Regions from separate parts of the Arthrobacter sp. zg-Y1110 genome, predicted to be linked through region 2. Evidence: predicted binding sites of a transcription regulator. Region 2 holds the regulator's gene; the other holds the start of a gene.
The links. Region 2 encodes HrcA, which represses chaperone genes, less so after heat shock. Its sites were predicted from a motif close to TTNGCACTCGNNNNNNNCGAGTGCNAA; they were not measured.
Positions count from the first base shown of each region.

Region 1: a site for HrcA is predicted at 3,567-3,593, ahead of groES (co-chaperone GroES). Genes of this name have one in related genera too.

Region 1 covers NZ_CP104272.1:2,684,551-2,696,019, forward strand. The annotation lists gene guaB (IMP dehydrogenase) at 1-1,223, opposite strand, end outside; gene groL (chaperonin GroEL) at 1,437-3,047, opposite strand; gene groES (co-chaperone GroES) at 3,130-3,426, opposite strand; gene N2K99_RS12505 (siderophore ABC transporter substrate-binding protein) at 3,760-4,701, shown strand; gene N2K99_RS12510 (ABC transporter permease) at 4,769-5,809, shown strand; gene N2K99_RS12515 (iron chelate uptake ABC transporter family permease subunit) at 5,802-6,818, shown strand; gene N2K99_RS12520 (ABC transporter ATP-binding protein) at 6,856-7,614, shown strand; gene N2K99_RS12525 (hypothetical protein) at 7,817-8,110, shown strand; gene N2K99_RS12530 (hypothetical protein) at 8,121-9,533, opposite strand; gene N2K99_RS12535 (hypothetical protein) at 9,533-9,952, opposite strand; gene N2K99_RS12540 (hypothetical protein) at 10,050-11,420, opposite strand; gene N2K99_RS12545 (DUF6507 family protein) at 11,386-11,469, opposite strand, start outside.
Region 2 covers NZ_CP104272.1:1,947,303-1,957,050, reverse strand. The annotation lists gene lepA (translation elongation factor 4) at 1-1,831, shown strand, start outside; gene hemW (radical SAM family heme chaperone HemW) at 1,828-3,060, shown strand; gene N2K99_RS09075 (DUF4870 domain-containing protein) at 3,120-3,548, opposite strand; gene N2K99_RS09070 (DUF3097 family protein) at 3,666-4,514, opposite strand; gene hrcA (heat-inducible transcriptional repressor HrcA) at 4,724-5,737, shown strand; gene dnaJ (molecular chaperone DnaJ) at 5,843-6,985, shown strand; gene N2K99_RS09055 (16S rRNA (uracil(1498)-N(3))-methyltransferase) at 6,987-7,754, shown strand; gene N2K99_RS09050 (GerMN domain-containing protein) at 7,768-8,739, opposite strand; gene N2K99_RS09045 (PhoH family protein) at 9,111-9,748, shown strand, end outside.

The DNA of each region.
Region 1 (11,469 bases), 740 kb from region 2:
CGGGACTGCATGGCCCCGAGCGACCCCATGCCGCGGTAGGACTTGAACTGCTTGCCGTTGACGAAGACCAGGTCGCCCGGGCTTTCCGCGGAGCCTGCCAGCAGGCCGCCAAGCATTACGGTGTCGGCGCCGGCCACGATGGCCTTGCCGATGTCGCCCGAGTACTGCAGGCCGCCGTCGGCGATCAGCGGGACGCCCGCCGGGATGGCTGCCTTGGAAGCTTCGTAGATGGCGGTGATCTGCGGGACGCCCACTCCGGCAACTACGCGGGTGGTGCAGATGGAACCCGGCCCCACGCCTACCTTGACGGCGTCGGCACCGGCGTCGATCAGGGCCTGGGCGCCTTCGCGGGTGGCTGCCTGTCCGCCGATGATGTCCACGTGCGCGGCAGCCGGGTCCTTCTTGAGGCGGGCAATCATTTCCAGCACGCCCGCACTGTGGCCGTTGGCGGTGTCCACCACGAGGATGTCGACGCCGGCCTCGACCATGGACATGGCCCGCTCGTAGCCGTCGCCGAAGAAGCCGATGGCGGCACCGACGCGCAGGCGGCCCTCGTCATCCTTGGTGGCCAGCGGGTACTGCTCGGCCTTGTCGAAGTCCTTGACGGTGATCAATCCCTGCAGCTTGCCGGCGTCGTCCACCAGCGGCAGTTTCTCGATCCGGTTCTTGCCCAGCAGCTCCATGGTTTCTGCGGCGCTGATGCCCACCCGGCCGGTGATGAGCGGCATGCGGGTCATGACCTCTTCGACCTTGCGGCTTGGGTAGTCGGCACGCGGAATGAAGCGGGTGTCGCGGTTGGTGACAATGCCCAGCAGGGTGTTTTCGGTATCCACCACCGGCAGGCCCGAAACACGGAAATGCGCACAGAGGTCGTCGAGTTCCTGCAGGGTGGCGTCGGGGGAAATCGTCACCGGGTTGGTGATCATGCCGGATTCGCTGCGCTTGACCCGGTCAACATGCTCCGCCTGGTCGGCAATGGAGAGGTTCCGGTGGATCACGCCGAGGCCGCCCTGCCGGGCCATGGCGATGGCCATGCGGGATTCGGTGACCGTGTCCATCGCGGCGGAAAGCAGCGGGGTCTGCACGGTGATGCGCTTGGACAGCCGGGAACTGGTGTCGGCTTCAGAGGGAATGACATCCGTCGGGCCAGGCAGCAGGAGGACGTCGTCGTAGGTCAGGCCGACGAAGCCGAACGGATCGTGTTCTGGGTACTGCTGACTCAAAGCTGCGCCTCTTTCGGGGATGAGAGGAAGGAAAAGGCCCGATTTAGCCTGTACCTATCGTAAAGCGAAAGCGGGCCCGCCCCTATTCCTCCCCGAAGGTATCTGCCGCCTGTGAGGGATGCCACGGCAGAAAGCAAAGGCCCCGCCCCGGAAACGGGTTCCGGAGGCGGGGCCGAGGCCGATTTCCGCACGTGAGGCGCGGATCAGGGCTGATTAGTGCTGGTGACCGTGGTCGTTGTCCTCTTCGGCCGGCTTCTCCACCACGAGGGCTTCGGTGGTGAGCACCAGCGAAGCGATCGAGGCGGCGTTGCGCAGGGCCGAGCGGGTGACCTTGACCGGGTCGATGATGCCGGCGGCAATGAGGTCTTCGTACTCGCCGGTGGCGGCGTTGAAGCCGTGGTTGACTTCCAGCTCACCAACCTTGGCAACGACGACCATACCTTCGGAACCGGCATTCTCGGCGATCCAGCGCAGCGGCTGTGCCAGTGCACGGCGGACCAGGCCGACGGCGGTGGCGGCGTCGCCCTGCAGCTTCGTCACCTCCGGATCGGTGTCCAGTGCGCGGGCAGCGTGGACCAGCGCGGAACCGCCGCCGGCCACAATGCCCTCTTCGAGTGCGGCACGGGTGGAGGAAACGGCATCTTCGATACGGTGCTTCTTTTCCTTCAGCTCCACCTCGGTGGCTGCACCAACGCGGATGACGCCGATGCCGCCGGACAGCTTGGCGAGGCGTTCCTGCAGCTTCTCGCGGTCCCAGTCCGAATCGGTGCGCTCGATCTCGGCACGGATCTGTGCCACGCGGTCGGCGACGTCGGCTTCGGAGCCGGTGCCGTCAACAATCGTGGTGTTGTCCTTGGTGACCGTGATGCGGCGGGCGGAGCCCAGCACCTCAAGGCCAACCTGGTCCAGCTTCAGGCCGAGGTCGGGGCTGACCACCTGGGCGCCGGTGAGGGTCGCGATGTCCTGCATCATTGCCTTGCGGCGGTCACCGAAGCCCGGAGCCTTGACGGCGACGACGTTCAGGGTGCCGCGGATCTTGTTGACCACCAGGGTGGACAGGGCTTCCCCGTCTACGTCTTCGGCGATGATGAACAGCGGCTTGGAGGTCTGCAGAGCCTTTTCCAGCAGCGGCAGGAACTCGGCGACGGAGGAGATCTTGCCGGAGTTGATCAGGATCAGCGCGTCTTCGAGGACGGCTTCCTGGCGCTCCGGGTCGGTCACGAAGTACGGCGAGAGGTAGCCCTTGTCGAACTGCATGCCCTCGGTGATGGCCAGCTCGGTCTGCGTCGAGGAGGACTCCTCGATCGTGATGACGCCGTCCTTGCCGACGGTGTCGAAGGCCTGGGCCAGCAGCTCGCCGATCTCGGTGCTCTGCGCGGAGATTGCCGCAACGTGGGCAACCTGGTTGCCTTCAACTTCCTTGGCGTTCTCCAGCAGGCGCTTGGCTACCGCGTCAACGGACACCTCGATGCCGCGCTTGAGCTGCCCGGGGGCAGCACCGGCGGCAACGTTGCGCAGGCCTTCCTTGACCAGGGCCTGTGCCAGCACGGTGGCCGTGGTGGTGCCGTCGCCGGCAACATCGTTGGTCTTGGTGGCTACTTCCTTGGCCAGCTGTGCACCGAGGTTCTCGTACGGGTCGTCCAGCTCAATTTCGCGGGCAATCGTGACGCCGTCGTTGGTGATGGTGGGAGCGCCCCAGGTCTTGGCCAGGACGACGTTGCGGCCGCGCGGGCCGAGGGTCACCTTGACCGTGTTGGCGAGCTTATCGACGCCTGCTTCGAGCGAGCGACGGGCGGAGTCATTGAACTCCAACTGCTTTGCCATGTGTGTGTCCTTTCCGACAACTACATCTGCACCTACATCAGAAAACCCCGGCCAGAATCGTGGCCGGGGTTTTCCAGGGGAACTACTTTACGACGACGGCCAGCACGTCGCGGGCGGACAGCACCAGGTATTCCTGGCCGCCGTGCTTGACTTCGGTTCCGCCGTACTTGGAGTAAATGACTACGTCGCCTTCGGCAACGTCAACCGGGATGCGGTTGCCGTTGTCATCAACGCGGCCGGGTCCAACTGCAACTACTTCACCCTCCTGGGGCTTTTCCTTTGCAGTGTCCGGGATTACCAGGCCGGAAGCAGTGGTCTGCTCGGCTTCGAGGGGGCGGACAACAATACGATCCTCAAGGGGCTTAATAGAGACCGACACTCGGGCTCTCCTTTGCGTAGTTTCTAACGGAATGGGGCCGTTGGTCTGGCGCTGGCCGTCGTCGCGGTGCCGGTTCGCGCTTTCCCTTCGGGAGTTAGCACCCTCACGTTCGGAGTGCTAACTCAGACTTTATGCAACGGTTAGCACTCGGTCAAGGTGAGTGCCAGCGTGCGCCGCCTGCCCGCCCCTCTCCCCCGTACTGGCGGGCAGGTAAATGAAGAACGGGATTTGCTTAGGTTCTCCTAACCGGGATAGTTTTCATCTGCGCACCATTAGAAAACATTTCTGTGACCTAATCCCCGGATTGGCACATCGACTCTCACCGGAGCCCCCATGATCACCAAGTCCCGCCTGCTGGCCGGAACCGCCCTTGTGTCCCTCCTCGCGCTCAGCGCCTGCTCCACTGAAGCAGCAGAGGCGGACGTCGAGTCCGCACAGGCCTCAACCGTGACGGTCGAGCACGCCCAGGGAAGCACCGAAGTTCCGGTGAACCCGGAGACCGTGTACACCTTCGACCTCGGCGCCCTCGACACCATGGATGCCCTCGACATTGACGTCGACGGCGTGCCTGCCGCCAACTTCCCTCAGAGCCTCTCCCAGTACGGCGCCGAAGAGATCACCAAGATCGGCAGCATGAAGGAGCCCGACTTCGAAGCGATCAACGCCGGCGCTCCGGACCTGATCATCATTTCCGGCCGGGTTGCCGATTCTTACGAAGAATTAAGCAAGATTGCCCCCACCATCGACCTCAGCGTCGATAACGCCGATTCCTGGAACTCCTTCAAGGAAAACACCCAGACCCTCGGCACGATCTTCGAAAAGGAAGACCTGGTTGAAGAGAAGCTGGGCGCCCTTGAAGGCAAGGTCGAAGACACCAAGGAACTGGCCGCCGACGCCGGCAACGGCCTGATCGTTATGACCAGCGGCGGGGAAATGACCGCCTACGGCGCAGGCTCGCGGTTCGGCATCATCCACGACGTCCTGGGCCTGGAACCGGCCGCCGAAGTCAAGGGCGAAGGTAAGCACGGCGAATCCGTTTCCTTCAACTACATTGCGGATACCAATCCGGACCACCTGTTCGTCATTGACCGCGACGTAGCCGTCGGCACCTCCGGCGAAGCCGCCTCCGCCGTGCTCGACAACGATCTGGTCAAGAGCACCAAGGCTGCCCAGAACGGAAACATCACCATGCTGGACTCCGCCAGCTGGTACCTGGTCGGATACGGCCTGAACAACGTGGACACCATGGTTAACACCGTCCACGACGCTCTCTAGCCGCCCCTCTGCGCTCCGTGGCCCGGCACCGTCAGTGCCGGGCCACGGAGGAACTGGATACCGAAACATGACTGCCCCCGCCGTGCCGGCAAAGAAACCGGCCCCCGCGTCCGCCGCCGCTCCCCCGGAACGGCGGCGCTTTGTGCGTTCAACCGCCGCACTGGTCCTAGGGGTCTGCGTTGTGGTGCTGCTGGCGGCCGTCAGCCTTTTCGTCGGCGTCGGTGACCTTTCGCTCGCCTCGCTGCTGTCCGGGGATCCCACCACGCACATGCTGTTCTGGGTCAGCCAGCTCCCCCGCACGCTGAGTATTGTCCTGGCGGGCATGGCCCTGAGCGTGGCCGGGCTGATCATGCAGCTGATGGCCCGGAACAAGTTCGTGGAACCCTCCACCGTCGGCACGGTGGAGTCGGCCCAGCTGGGGATCCTGGCGGTGACCGTGCTGCTGCCGGGCGCCTCCATGTTCCTGAAGATGTCCACGGCTTCGGTCTTCGCCGCTGCAGGAACCGCACTCTTCCTGCTCATCCTGCGCCGGATCCCGCTGCGCAACACCCTGATCGTTCCCCTGGTGGGCATCATGCTCGGCGGCGTGATTTCCGCCGTCACCACTTTCTTCGCCTACCGCACCGACCTCCTCCAGACGCTGAACAGCTGGATGATCGGCGACTTCTCCGGCGTCCTGCGCGGCCGCTACGAACTGCTCTGGATTGTCGGCGCCCTGACCCTGATCGGCTACCTGGCCGCGGACCGTTTCACGGTTGCCGGCATGGGGCAGGACTTCACCACCAACCTCGGCCTGAACTACAACCGGGTCATGGCGCTCGGACTGGTGATCGTCTCGCTCATCAGCGCCGTGGTGGTAGTCAGCGTCGGCTCCATCCCGTTCCTGGGCCTGATCGTGCCCAACCTGGTGTCCCTGCTGATCGGTGACAACGTCCGCCGCGCGGTGCCCTGGGTCGCCGTCTTCGGAGCGGGCTTCGTCCTGCTCTGCGACATCATCGGACGCACCATCCGCTACCCGTATGAAATCCCGGTGGGTGTAGTGGTTTCCGCCGTAGGCAGCGTCATCTTCCTGTACCTCCTCCTACGCAAGCGCGGTTCCCATGCCTGATCCATCCACCAGCGCACTGCCCGCAGCACTTACCGAGCACCGCCGGCGTCCCGTCCGGACCGTTCCAGCCCGCTTCTGGATCATCACCCTGGGCCTGGTCGCGGCGGCACTGGTTGCGGTGTTCATGACCATTGAGCTGCGCGGAAACCTGGGTTACGCACTGCCGCGCCGGGCGATCAAGGTGGGCTCCATGATCCTGGTGGCCTACGCCGTCGGGGTTTCCACCGTCCTGTTCCAGACCGTCACCGCCAACCGGATCCTCACGCCGTCGATCATGGGCTTCGATGCCCTCTACGTGCTGATCCAGACGGTCCTGGTGTTTGCCTTGGGCGGCGGCGCCCTGCTGTCCCTGGGCGCGCCGATCCGCTTCAGCCTCGAGGTGCTGCTGATGGTCGGGTTCTCGTTCCTGCTGTACCGGTGGCTGTTCACCGGCGGCGGGAAATCCCTGCACTTGATGCTGCTGGTCGGAATTGTCTTCGGCACGATGTTCCGCGGCTTCTCCTCGCTGCTGCAGCGGCTGATCGACCCGAGCGAATTCATCATCCTGCAGGACCTGTTCTTTGCCAGCTTCAACAATGTCGACGCCGCCCTGCTGGGCTACTCCGCGGCCGCCGTCGCGCTTGTCAGTGCCGTCGCCTGGCGGATGCGCCACTCCTTCGATGTCCTGGCCCTGGGCCGCGAGACCGCGGTGAACCTGGGAGTGGACCACAAGCGGGCGGTCACCGCCACGCTGATCATCTGCTCGGTGCTCGTCGCGGTGTCCACGGCCCTGGTCGGTCCGGTGACCTTCTTCGGGCTCCTCATTGCGTCCCTGGCCTACCAGCTCTGCGCGAAGTTCCGGCATGCTTCGGTGCTGCCGATTGCCGTTCTGCTGGGAATCATCGCCCTGGTGGGCGGCCAGCTGGTGCTGGAGCGGATCTTCGACTTCGACACCGCGCTGAGCATCGTCATCGAGTTCGTGGGCGGCATCGTGTTCCTCATCCTGCTCCTGAGGGGAAACGTGAAATGACCCTCCTCCCCCTGCACCGCCTGAAAGGCCCCCGTTCATGATCACCGTCAACGGCGTCACCAAGCGCTACTCCTCCGCCGTCGTCGTGGACGGGGTGAGCTGCGAGATCAAGGAAGGCGGCATCACCTCGATCATCGGGCCCAACGGTGCGGGCAAATCCACGCTGCTCTCCATGATCAGCCGCCTGCTGCCCATGGATTCCGGCACGGTTGCCGTGGACGGGCTCGACGTCGTTTCCACCCCCGGCCGGGACCTCGCCCGGAAAATGGCGATCCTGCGCCAGGACAACCAGCTCACCGTCCGCCTGACCGTTCGGGACCTGGTGGGGTTCGGCCGCTACCCGCACAACGGCGGCCGGCCGGGACCCGAAGACAAGGCCCACATCGAGCAGGCAATGGCGTACCTGGACCTGACGGCGTTGGCGGACCGGTTTGTGGACGAGCTCTCCGGCGGACAGCGCCAGCGGGCGTTCATTGCCATGGTGCTGGCGCAGGATACGGACTATCTGCTCCTGGACGAGCCGCTGAACAACCTGGACATGAAGCACTCCGTGGAAATGATGCGGCTGCTGCGCCGGCTCACGGACGACTTCGGGAAGACCGTGGTGCTGGTCATCCACGACATCAACTTCGCCTCCTGCTACTCCGACGACATCATTGCCATGTGCGACGGCCGGCTGATCCACCAGGGGCCGCCGTCGGCCATCATGCGGCCGGACGTGTTGAAGGATATCTACGAGATCGATATCCGGATCGAGGAGATCGACGGAAACCGGATCGGCGTCTATTTCGCCTAGCTCCCGTGTGCCCAGCGGATTGTTGCCGCCGTCGAAGAAGTCTGTGGCGAACCGGTCTTCCCCCGGCATCGGAATACCCCCGCCCGCGGCCAAGTTGACCACCCCGGGCAGGCAGTATCCGCCCGGCGCATTGCGCCAAGGGGAAAGGCACTCCTAGGTTGGAATCCGCCGCACTTTTCCGCCCCTTCCCGGAAGGTCTGCCATGGAGCCCAAGCTGCGCGTTGCCATCCGGCTCGACGTCGACCTGCGCCAGGCGCGGCTGGTGGTGCGCGGGAAGATCACGGAAGGCAACTGCAGGGTGCTGTACGTGCTCGCCCGCCGCACCAACGCTGCCCTGCCGGGCCTGAAAGTGCTCCTGGACCTCAGGAAGGCCAGCATCACTGAAGACGCAATGGCGGGATTGACCCGCAGTGCGGAAACCGGCGAACTGCCGGTTCTTACCGGAAGCTTTTCCTCGGACCCCCTGGCGCCCCGGCAGCTGAGTATCCTGGCGTAGCGCCAGCAGGTCAGTGTGCCGGTGTCTGCGCCCCTGTTCCTGATTCCCGGGCGTCGGGCGCAGGAAGCCGGGCATGCAGCCAGGCGGAGGGAACATCGGTACCGAGATCGAGCTGGGACCCGGTGGCAGCAGTGTGGACCGTCCGGACAATCGCATCCCATACGAGGGACGAGGGCTGCGCGTCCAATCTCAGGCCGCCGTCAACGGGGATCACGGAGTAGTGGCCGGCTTCGGCGGCATGCAGCCAGCGGAACCCCGCGTAGGCCTCAACATGTGTGATGGACCAGCTGGTCCAGGACGCGTTCCACAGCCGTTCCACGGCTTCGTCCGATCCATGGGGCAGCGGCACCGATTCCGAGGCCACCCGGGCATCGAACCGGGTTTCATCAATCACGAGCGGGGCGTGCCGGAGCGGCCATGCAGGGGCGACCCCGGCCCAGGCAGCCAGGGCCAGTGGAAGATGCGCGTCCCGCATCAGCCGGATCTCGCGGCCGGTTGCTTGGCCGGTAGCGTAGAAGGAGGGATCGGCGAGCAGCAGGGCACGCCCGGATCCCATCCATACTTCGGCGTTCCGCACCTCGCCGCCGCGCCGAGCGGTAAGCGTCAGGCGGGCTTCCGGGTCGACATACGGCGTGAGGTATTCCTTCCCCTTCGCCGTGGCCTGGCCGGATTCCGTCAGCAGCTCCGCGCGGAGTAGTTCCCGCACGGCTTCCTGCTGCCCCGCAAGGTCAAAACGCCCCAGCTTTCCCCGGTGCCCCAGCGTCTGGAACAGTTCGACGGCGGCGTCCGGCATCACCTTCCCGGCGGGGACATACGGCTGCTCGGCCGAAATCCGGCTGAGGTCTTCGACCACCGTCCTGCGCTGTTCCGAAGCGAAAAAGTCGGGCATGGGGTCGGACCGGGTGATCAGGTCGAACCCCGACCAGTCCAGGACATGTGTTGCGCCGTGGTCCTTGAATTCCAACTGGTCCACGAGGTACTCAAAGAGTGCCTTCTGCCCAACGTGGTCCTCCAGGGCGTAGCTTGCCGTAGCTTCAAGAACCCCGGCCCCGATGACCCAAACCCAACGGTCCACACAGACGGTGTGCCCGTCTGCCTCATACACAAAGCGGTGCCGCCGCCCGGGCAGTGCCTGGCCCGACCCGCGGTCAAACACCTTGGGCCACTCGTCAACGGAGAGGACGTGGATCGGGGCAAGAGTCGCCATGGTCTCGGCCAGCCCCGCCGTGGACAGTCGCAGCAGCGACGCTCCCCCGTTGCTGCCGGCCCTGATGACCAGGTTCGGTCGGAAATGCCCGGCCGGAACGGGCGGGTGCGCAAGGATCCACATGCTGCCGGTACCGGGCTGCTGTTCCCAGCCCGGCGGAAGGACGGCACTGACACCGCGGAAACTGACTCTCGGGAAACCGGAAAACGGGTCCATCAGGAATTGCTCCGTCCGTTGGCTTTGGACGACATTCCGCCCCCGCCGGCACGCATGGCAGCTTCTTCCTGGCGACGGCGGCGGGCGGCTCTCTTTTCATCTCGTATCCACTGCGGCTGCAGGAACGGCGGCATCCAGAAACTGCCCAGCACCCCCAATATTCCAGCGATAAACATCAGAAGGATCAAGAACATGGTTACCAGCGCGTTTAGGCCGCCGTCCATGGCGAACTGCGTCAGCGGCATCAGGATAAAAGCCGCACCAAGGTAGGTTGTCGCGAGCGCCGGCTCTCCGGACAGCACGATGTTGAGGCCGGTCCGGTAGTGGCGGAACCTGCCGTTGTAAACGAGCAGACCGCAAAGCATAAGAATGATGCCCAGTGGAATCAGGATCAATGCCCCGACAGTATTGGCGTTCATTTATTCGACACACGTCCGATCTTTTAATGCGGCGGCAACGGCGGCACGCCCGTGCCGAAGTCAGCCTAATCTATCCCATGGATTCATCAGGGGCCGGTTATCCCATCCAGCCAAATACGCGGTCTTTCACGTCGTCAATTGTCTTCTCGACGTTTTCCTTTGCATCTTCCACGGCCTTGCCGACGTTTTCCTTCGCATCGTCCACGACCCTGTCAACGTTCTCCTTTGCGTCTTCCAGGGCCCTGCGCGCATTTTCCGCTGCTTCTTCCGCGGCCTTATACGCCTTTTCCGCTGCTTCTTCCGCTTGTTCGGCCAAGGCCTCAGCGGCCTGCTGGGCCTGGTCCAGCCCAGGTCCGCTCAGGTAATCCCATCCTTCGCGGATTCCATCTCCGGCCCACTCCGTAACGGTCCTGCCCCCCAGCGCATCCAAAGGCTGCTCCATTGCCCACCCGACGGCAGAGCCGACAACGAAGCCGACAACCGTGCCTGCCGGGCCGGCGAAGCTTCCAACGCCTGCCCCGATGGCGCCGGCCCCCAACCCGCCGACTACGCTGGTGCCGGTACGGAACCCCGCGATTTTGCTCGCCTCGGCGCGCCGTTCCTCCTCCGTCATCTCCGGATTGCTGGCCAGCAGGTCGTTGTACGCCTTCTGTTCCTGGTCCTGATAGGTGAAATAGGCGCCGCCGACGGTGAGCACCCAGCCGCCGCCCTTGACGACCTTTCCACCCAGGCCTTCCTCGTGGGGCGTGTGGAATCTGTTCGAGTTGTCGACGTAGTCTGCGTACCGCCGGCTGTTGTCGTAAAGAACATTGTTTCGCTCAGGCCGGATGTCGTAGTACGCACCCGGTCCTGCGGGATGCTGTGAAGTGCGGAACCGCACTCCTCCAAGCGCAGTGTCCATTACGTTGAACATCACACCCGCGAACTGCGTCGCCATAAAAGAGAAAAACGGATTGGTTTCCCCCGTGGTATCCGACAGGGCGGATACACAGTTCTCCTCCAGCCAAAGGAATTCGGCCGCCAAATGGTTGACCGTGCCCTGCAGCGTGTCCCGTCCGAGGTCGGCCATGTCCTGCTGTTCCTCGCCAAAGGAATCACTGTTTACAAAGGCATTATGGGCCGCGATGTCTGCCAGGACCTGGGTGCGCGCGGTTTCCAGGTGGGCAATTCCGTCAGCGAACTCCTGGAGTGCTTTGGCTACCTGCTCGCACGCGGAGCTGACAAATCCACCGTGGGGGGTGATATTGGCGAAAACACCGTAGGCCACCTCGGCCTCCGGCGCCTGATAGATGCCCTGCAGACCATTCCATTGAGCGGACGCATCCGCGATGGCGTTCTCGAGTTCGGGCCCTGCGCCCCGAACCGCGTCAGCGCCAGCCGTCAGCTGTGCTGGGGAAGGCCAGCCCTGCAGCCCCGTGGTGTCAAAAGCCATCTCAGTACACCGCCACGGGTGAGTAGCGGTCGGCACTGCCTGCCTCAATCGGCAGTTCGGGTGCCTGGGTCATGACACCGCAGGC
Region 2 (9,748 bases):
GCCGGTGCCTGCCGCGACGGATCCGGCGATCATCAGAAACTTCTGCATCATCGCCCACATCGACCACGGCAAGTCCACCCTGGCCGACCGCATGCTCCAGTCCACCGGAGTGGTTGAGCACCGGAACATGAAGGCCCAGTACCTGGACCGGATGGATATCGAGCGTGAGCGCGGCATCACCATCAAGTCCCAGGCCGTGCGCATGCCGTGGGAGCTGGACGGGCAGTCCTACGCCCTGAACATGATCGACACACCGGGCCACGTGGACTTCACCTACGAAGTTTCCCGTTCCCTGGCTGCCTGCGAAGGAGCAGTGCTGCTGGTGGACGCCGCCCAGGGCATCGAGGCGCAGACGCTGGCGAACCTTTACCTGGCGATGGAAAACGATCTCACCATCATTCCGGTCCTGAACAAGATCGACCTGCCGGCGGCACAGCCGGAGAAGTACGCCGAGGAACTGGCGAAGCTGATCGGCGGCGATCCGGAGGACGTACTGAGGGTTTCCGGCAAGACCGGTGTTGGCGTTGAAGCCCTGCTGGACCAGATTGTCCGCGAGATTCCGGCACCGGTGGGCGACCCCAATGCTCCTGCCCGAGCCATGATCTTCGACTCCGTGTATGACACTTACCGCGGCGTCGTCACCTATGTCCGCGTGATCGATGGTTCGCTGTCCCCGCGTGAACGCATCCAGATGATGTCCACCCGGGCCAGCCATGAACTCCTCGAAATCGGCGTCAGCTCTCCCGAGCCCACCCCGTCCAAGGGCCTGGGCGTCGGTGAGGTGGGCTACCTCATCACCGGTGTGAAGGACGTACGCCTGTCCAAGGTGGGCGACACCGTCACCAACCTCGCGAAGCCGGCCGAGAAGTCACTCGAAGGCTACGCAGATCCCAAACCCATGGTGTTCTCCGGGCTGTACCCCATCGACGGCGCCGACTACCCGGTGCTGCGCGAAGCGCTGGAAAAACTGATGCTCAACGATGCCGCGCTGGTGTACGAACCCGAGACATCCGCGGCCCTGGGCTTCGGCTTCCGTGTGGGTTTCCTGGGCCTGCTGCACTTGGAAATCACCCGTGAACGGCTCGAGCGCGAGTACAACCTGGACCTGATCTCCACCGCCCCCAACGTGGAGTACGAGGTGACGCTCGAAGACAAAAAGGTGGTCACCGTGACCAACCCCAGCGAGTACCCCGAAGGCAAGATCAAAGAGGTCCGCGAGCCGATGGTCTCGGCCACGATCCTGGCGCCGAACGAATTTGTCGGCGCCATCATGGAGCTGTGCCAGTCCCGCCGCGGTGTCCTGGGCGGCATGGACTATCTCTCCGAGGACCGGGTGGAAATCCGGTACCGCCTGCCGCTGGCCGAGATCGTTTTCGACTTCTTTGACATCCTCAAGTCCAAAACCCGCGGCTACGCCTCCCTGGACTGGAAGGCCGACGGCGAACAGGTCGCCGACCTGGTCAAGGTGGACATCCTGCTCCAGGGCGAGCAGGTTGACGCCTTCAGCTCCATCACGCACAAGGACAAGGCCTACGCCTACGGCGTCATGATGACCGGCAAGCTGCGTGAGCTGATCCCGCGGCAGCAGTTCGAGGTGCCCATCCAGGCGGCCATCGGCTCCCGCATCATCGCCCGCGAATCCATCCGCGCCATCCGCAAGGACGTGCTTGCCAAGTGCTACGGCGGCGACATCAGCCGTAAGCGCAAGCTGCTGGAAAAGCAGAAGGAAGGCAAGAAGCGCATGAAGATGGTGGGCCGCGTGGAAGTTCCCCAGGAAGCCTTCGTGGCTGCGCTTTCCTCCGACGAGTCCAAGGACAAATCCAAGAAGTGACACCCAGTGCACTGCCCCTCGGAGACCCGGCACCCGCCGACGGTCTCCTCCCCGCACAGGCCGCGGACGGAGCAGCGGAGCGGAACTTCGGACTGTACGTCCATATTCCGTTCTGCTCCGTCCGCTGCGGCTACTGCGATTTCAACACGTATACGGCCACCGAGCTGGGCGGCGGTGCGTCACAGGCTGCTTACGGCGGCACAGCGGCCCGCGAGGTGGTCTTCGCCGCGGACGCCCTCCGGCGTTCGGGCCTGCCGGAGCGCCGGATGGGCACCGTCTTCTTCGGCGGCGGCACTCCCACGCTGCTCCCGGCGGAGGATCTCGCGCTGATCCTTAGCACCGCCGTCGACCAGTGGGGCCTGGCTCCCGGCGCCGAAGTCACCACCGAAGCGAACCCGGACTCCGTCACGCCGCAGTCCCTGCAGCTGCTTGCCGACGCCGGCTTCACCCGGGTTTCCTTCGGCATGCAGTCCGCCGTGCCGCACGTGCTGGCAGTGCTGGACCGCACACATACGCCGTCGAGGGTTCCGCAGGCCGTGCAGTGGGCGCGCGACGCCGGCCTGCACGTGAGCGTGGACCTCATCTACGGGACCCCCGGGGAGTCCATGGCTGACTGGAAGCACTCGCTCGAAGAGGCGCTGAGCTACGAGCCGGACCACATCTCCGCCTACGCGCTCATCATCGAGGAAGGCACTAAACTCGCCGCACGGATGCGCCGCGGCGAGGTTCCGCCCATCGACGATGACGACCACGCCGACAAATACGTGCTGGCGGATGAAATGATGACCGCCGCCGGGCTGAACTGGTACGAGGTCAGCAACTGGGCCCGCACCCCCGAGGATCAGTGCCGGCACAACCTGGCCTACTGGCGCAGTGATGACTGGTGGGGCGTTGGTCCGGGAGCGCATTCACATGCCGGCGGCGTGCGCTGGTGGAATGCCAAGCATCCCACCGCCTATGCCCAGCGGATCGGCGCGGGGGAGTCGCCCGCCGTCGGACGAGAGACCCTGGATGCCGATACCCGGTACGTGGAAGACGTTATGCTGCGGACCCGGCTCGCCGAAGGCCTGGCACTGGACCGGCTGCGTGAGCCCGGCAGGCTGGCCGTGGCGGGACTCATGGCCGACGGCCTTGTGGATCCGCGCGCTGCGCTGACAGGCAAGGTGATCCTCACCCCGGCGGGCCGGCTGCTGGCCGACGCAGTGGTTCGACGGCTGCTGCCGGACTGAGTCCCGCGGCCGTCCCGGCACACCTGCCCGGACGGCGGCGGCATATCCGCCCTGCGGCGCTACTTGATGCGGCGCAGGTTGAGCGGGTAGCGGTACGGCCGGCCGCGGTTGCACTCGATGCCCGCGATCACCGAGGACACGGCCACGTAGACCCAGATCATGGCATTGAGCACGGCAAAGAAGCCGCCGATCTCGGGAATGAAGGACAGTGCCCAGACCGTCAGGGCAGCAATGCTGGGCGGAAGCGTGAAGTTCAGGGCTTCCTTGGATTCCTGGGCAGTGAACGGACCGCGGTCGCGGAACACCAGGTAAATGATCAGCGACGGAACAAAAGCGAGGATGCCGCCGAAGTGCGCCAGAGTTGCCCACTGCCGGTCTTCGGACGCGGTCAGCGGCAGTGCGTTGGCCGGAGCCCCCTGGTACACGGGACGCTGCGCTCCGCCGTGTTCTTCCGGTCGGGGGCGGTGGTTCTGGCGTGTGTTGGACACGGCGTATATTCCTTTTGGCTCATGGTGACACAGGGTCGGTCCGCTACTACGTATTCCTCAAGAGTACTGGCTCGCGCACTTCCTCACGGAAAGGAAAGAGGCAGTGCGATGCGCGTCTCACCCGGGAACGGTCAGGAAATCGATGACTTCCTCCACCCGTCCGAGCAGTGACGGTTCCAGATCCGCATAGCTGTTCACCTGCCCCAGCAGCTTCTTCCAGCCCATCGCGACGTCGGTGTGGTCCCGGTGCGGCCAGCCCAGTCCCTGCAGGATTCCGGTTTTCCAGTCCAGGTGACGGGGAACCACCGGCCAGGCGGTACGTCCGATCACGGACGGCTTGATGGCCTGCCAGACGTCCACGTACGGATGCCCGACAATCAAGACGTTGCCCGGCCCGCCGGGGGAGGTCATCGCCTCGGCTGCGATGCGCGATTCCTTGGAACCCGGAACCAGATGATCCACCAGGATGCCCAGCCTGCGTCCCGGGCCCGGGGCGAACTCCCGGACCGCGGAGTACAGGTCATCGACGCCGTGGAGGGGCTCGACGACGATCCCTTCCACCCGCAGGTCATCGCCCCAGACCTTCTCCACCAGTTCGGCGTCGTGCTTGCCCTCCACCCAGATGCGGCTGGCCCGGGCGGTGCGGGCGCGCTGGTTGGCGACGCGCACCGAGCCGGACGCCGTCCGGGCCGGTCCTGCCTTGGCTGCCGCCGCGGCCGCGGGCACAACTTCCACCGGCTCGCCCTCGAGCAGGAAGCCGAAGCCCAGTTCGAAGGATTTCTTTTTACCGCGCCGGTCTTCCAGCACCATCAGGTGCAGTCCGCCGGATTTCTCCACGCGTACCACCGCACCAACCCAGCCCGAGGCAACGTCCTCAAGGACCAGGCCGGTTTCGGCGCCGACTTTGCGCAGGACGGTCCGGGCCGGCGCAGTGATGTCCTGCGGACCCCAGGAAAAGCTGGACACGGAAGTTGCCTCACTTACGGTTCTGATCGGGCGGAAACCGCAGCAGGCCACGGGTTCCTCAATGCTAGCAACGCTGCCGATCCGTACTAGACTTGGCACTTGAACACTGTGAGTGCTAAACGTCCGGCGCTCTGCCCATAGGTCACCACGCAGGCCAACACGCAGATCAAAATGCCGATCAAACCGCCGATCAACAGGGAGGGAAAACCATGAGTGAGCCACGCCGACTCGAGGTCCTCCGCGCCATTGTTGAGGACTACGTCCATTCGCGCGAGCCCGTGGGATCCAAGGCACTTGTGGAACGCCATCACCTGGGCGTTTCCTCGGCGACCATCCGCAACGACATGGCCGCCCTTGAGGAAGAGGGGCTGATCACCGCCCCGCACACGTCCGCCGGGCGCATCCCCACCGACAAGGGCTACCGCCTGTTCGTCGACCGGATTTCCGACGTCAAGCCGCTCTCTGCTCCCGAACGCCGCGCCATCCAGTCGCTGTTGGAGGAAGCCGACGACCTCGACGATGTGATGGATCGTACCGTCAGGCTGTTGTCCCAGCTGACCAACCAGGTGGCCGTGGTGCAGTACCCGCATCTGGGCAATGCCAAGGTCCGGCACATTGAATTTGTCCTGCTGGCTCCGGCGCAGGTGCTGGTGGTGCTCATCTCGACCACGGGGCGGGTGGAGCAGCGGGTCATTACCGTTCCGCAGCCGGTGACGGAGCCGGACCTGAGTGACCTGCGCCAGCACTTCCTGACCGCGTTGGCAGGCACGCCGCTGAGCAGCATCACCAGCCAGCTGGCCAATGCCCTTGCAACTGTGCCGGCCGAACGCAGGCGCGTGGGCAACGCCCTGGGCCACTGCCTGGAGCAGCTTGCGGGCATCAACCGCGAGGACCGCATGGTGATGGCAGGGACAGCCAACCTGGCCCGCTCCACTGTAGACTTCCCGCTGACTATCGGTCCCGTGCTCGAAGCGCTCGAGGAACAAGTGGTGATGCTGCGGCTGCTGTCGGAGATGGAACAGGATGCCCGCGGCGTTGCCGTCCGGATCGGGCGGGAGAATCCGTACGGCGGATTGTCGGAAGCGTCTGTGGTGGCTACGGGATACGGTCCCGACGCCACCGCTAAGGTCGGCATTCTCGGTCCCACACGGATGGACTATCCCACCACCATGGCAGCGGTGCGAGCCGTGGCCAGGTACCTGTCCCGAATACTGAACAACTAACGCGGTCCCCAGCAGTTACGGACCCGCCCGCCGGGGAACCGGCGGGAACCCAACCTCCGTCTTCAAAGTTTGAAGGCACGCAATACAGGAAAGCGATGTGCACGAGTGAGCGATCACTACCAGGTTCTGGGTGTCGGACGAGACGCCACCGGTGAAGAAATCAAGAAGGCGTACCGGAAGCTAGCCCGCAAGCTGCACCCGGACGTCAACAACGCTCCGGGTGCCTCGGACGAATTCAAAGCCGTATCGCACGCCTACGAGGTTCTTTCCGATCCGGAAAAACGGCGGATCTACGACACCACGGGCAACGAGAACGGAACCGACAACGGCTTCGGCGGCGGCGGCGGCTTCGGCGCCCAGGGTTTCGGTTTCCAGGACATCTTCGATACCTTCTTCGGCGGCGGCGCCCCGGGTTCAGGACGCGGACCGGCCTCACGCAGCCGCCGCGGACAGGACGCCCTGATCAACGTCCGGATCGACCTCAAGGACGCCGTTTTCGGCACCAACAAGAAGATCGACGTCGACACTGCAGTCGTCTGCCCCACCTGTGACGGTTCCTGCTGCCAGCCCGGCACCTCCCCGCGCACCTGTGACATCTGCCACGGCACCGGTCAGGTCCAGCGGGCGGTCCGCTCCATCCTGGGCCAGGTCATGACCTCGGCACCCTGCGGAACCTGCAACGGCTTCGGCACCGTCATCCCCGACCCCTGCCACGAGTGCTCCGGAGAAGGCCGCGTCCGCAACCGGCGTACCCTGACCATCAAGATTCCGGCCGGCGTTGCCACCGGTACCCGGATCCAGCTTGGCGGACAGGGCGAAGCCGGGATGGCAGGCGGACCCGCCGGCGATCTCTACGTGGAGATCCGGGTCAACAATGACCCGACGTTCCTCCGCGACGGCGATGACCTGCACGCCACGCTCACCATCCCCATGACGGCCGCAGCGCTGGGAACCACCGTTGCACTGGAGACCTTCGACGGCGAACGCGAAATCACCGTCAAGCCCGGCACCCAGTCCGGCGAGGTGTCAGTCCTCAACGACCTGGGCGTCACGCACCTGCGCGGCCACGGCCGCGGCGATCTCCGGGTGCACCTGCACGTGGAGACCCCGCAGAAGCTGGACTCCGAGCAGGAGGAACTGCTCCGCCGCCTCGCCAAGCTGCGCGGTGAGGAATACAGCGAGGGGAAGCTCAACAGCTCAGGCAACGGCGTTTTCGCCAAGCTGCGGGACCGTCTGGGCAACCTCTGAGATGACCAACCCGATTTTCTTCGGTGACCCGGCGCAGGTGGCGGCGGCCGGGCCCGGAGACATCTTCCGTCTTGAGGGTCCGGAGGCGCGGCACGCGGTGTCGGTGAAGCGCCTCGGAGCCGGTGAAAGCGTGGACGTGGTCGACGGCGCCGGGCGCCGGCTCACCGGCACGGTGACGGAAACCGGTGCATCCCTTTTGGAGCTGCGGGTAGCCAACGTCATCGACGAACCGGTTGAGCCCGAACGGTTCCTCCTGGTCCAGGCACTGGCCAAGGGGGACCGGGACGAGCAGGCGGTGGAAGCCGCGACCGAGCTGGGTGTGGACACGGTGATCCCGTGGCAATCCGACCGCAGCATTGTCCGGTGGCGCGCCGAGAAGGCGGTTAAGGGACAGGCCAAATGGCAGGCCCTGACCTTTGCTGCGGCCAAGCAGTCCCGCCGTTCCCGCATCCCTGCGGTGGAGCCTGCGCTGGACAGCCGTGCCCTGCCGGCCAGGCTGGCGGAACTTGACCTCGTCCTTGTCCTTCATGAGGAGGCCGATGTACCGCTGGCGAATGCTGTTCGTGACCTTGGCAAGCGCGGTCCGGACGAGGCCCCCGCCTCCATTGCGGTAGTCGTGGGTCCGGAAGGCGGCATCAGCCCCGCCGAGCTGGAAGCGCTGCGCAGTGTCGGAGCGGTCGCCGTCCGGCTCGGACCGCATGTGCTGCGTTCCTCCACTGCAGGTCCGGCGGCGCTGGCCGTGCTGAATTCGCTGCTCGGCCGCTGGTAGGAAGCCCGGAGGGCTAGCCCTCCGGGTCCTGCTTGGAAGCGGAGACCGTAATGCGCTTGGAATCCCCGGCGGTTTCCTGCCCGTTGTAGTAGACCCGGAGGCTGTATTCGCCCGGGGCTAGGGAAGCAGTGAAGCTGAATTCACCGGTCTTGCCGGGCGCTTTGTCCAGTTGCACGCTGCCGGAAGCCACGGCCCCGGCCGACGGCCTGCCGTCCACTATCGGTTCGGCCCGCCAGTGCAGTTCAGCCGTCTGCGCCACCGCAGTCCCGGTGACCTCGACCTCGGTGCCCCGGATCTGGGATTCCTGCGGATCAATCACCCAGATTGGCGCCACCAGTGCGGGATCCCGGTGCAGGGGCTCCTCCAGGGCTACGTGGCCGAACGCGCGGTACCCCTCTTTGCCGTCGACCAGGATCGCCACGCTGCTTTCCTGGCCTACGGTGGTCAACCCAGCGTTGGCGGCTGCTGCCGTGGCGGTGTAGACCAGCTGCTGAACTGCACGGTGGGCCATGCCCGAGTCGAGGGAGCCCTTGAACGCGTCCGAGGAGATGTCCACGGTAATGACGTTCTTGCTGGAAATGGATGCGGTGACGCTGTCAGCCGGGTGCCAGGGAGTGAAGTAGTCCTGGTCCAGCGGTTGGTCCGCCGTCATGGCCTGAACTGCCTCGCCGATGGGATCACCGGTGTTGTCCGAGGAAAGGAACTCACGGTAAAGACTGACCGTCGAGTCATTCCGTCCCAGCCAGTACACCGGCATGAGCGTTCCGACGGAACTCGCTTCCGCCGGCGGGGAGACCGTCATCGGAGCTGCTGCGGAGGCGTCTGAGCCGTCGAAGGATGACGGCATCGTGATGGTGGGATTCTCGGCGACGACGCCGCATCCACCCAGCCCCAGTGCAGCCGCGGCCAATAGGGAACCGGCCAGGAAATACCGCTGGCGAAGCCCTCGGAGACTGGACGTTGCGTTGTTGGATCCGGCGTCCATCTATCCTCCTCTGGGGTAACTCGAAAACGTACGTCTTCAACCTTTGCACATGCTTTGGTGCCCTTCCGTGCCGTGGGCGGGCCAGCGCCCGGACTGAAACACGATTGAGACATCACCGTTGCGGGGCCGAGATAAAACCCGATGCTGTTCCGTTCGCAGGGGAGAGCATCAAGTAAGATTTAGGTAGCGTGCGCTGCGCGGCGCGTCGTCCGGGTCCCGGGAAATAATCGGCTGTACCGGGGCGTTTACTTTGCCGGACGGATAGCCGGACCAACCGTCACCACCGTAAAAAGTTCGATGAACTTTAAAAACCAGACTCTATAAGGGGCGATGAAAGGCCTGAAAGGGCCGTCTATATGACCGAATCTTCAATGGAAATCGGCACCATTCGGCTGGACAACCAGACAATAGTCTTTGACTCGACGGAGCACATGGTCCAGTCGCTGGGTGCCAATGATGAGGCGCTCAGGATCATTGAGACGGCAAATCCCGAGGTAAGCCTGATGGTGCGGGGCAACGAACTGTCCGTGTCCGGCCCCGCGGCGGAGGTGGAACAGACCGTACGCCTGGTCAACGAAGTCCGTGTACTGGCCCGCCACCAGACCCGCGTCACGCCGCAGGTCCTCGAGCAGCTGATCAGCATGCTCAAGGACCAGAGCACCCACCGCCCGGCCGATGTCCTGACGCAGAACATCCTCTCCACCCGGGGGAAGACCATTCGGCCCAAGACCCTGAACCAGAAGAACTACGTGGATGCGATTGACCGCAACACAGTTGTTTTCGGCATCGGTCCTGCGGGCACCGGCAAGACGTACCTGGCGATGGCCAAGGCGGTGCAGGCCCTGCAGCAAAAAGAGGTCAACCGGATCATCCTCACCCGACCGGCAGTGGAAGCGGGGGAGCGGCTCGGCTTCCTTCCGGGCACGCTGAGCGACAAGATCGACCCGTACCTGCGGCCGCTCTACGACGCCCTTCACGACATGATGGACCCCGAATCGATTCCCCGCCT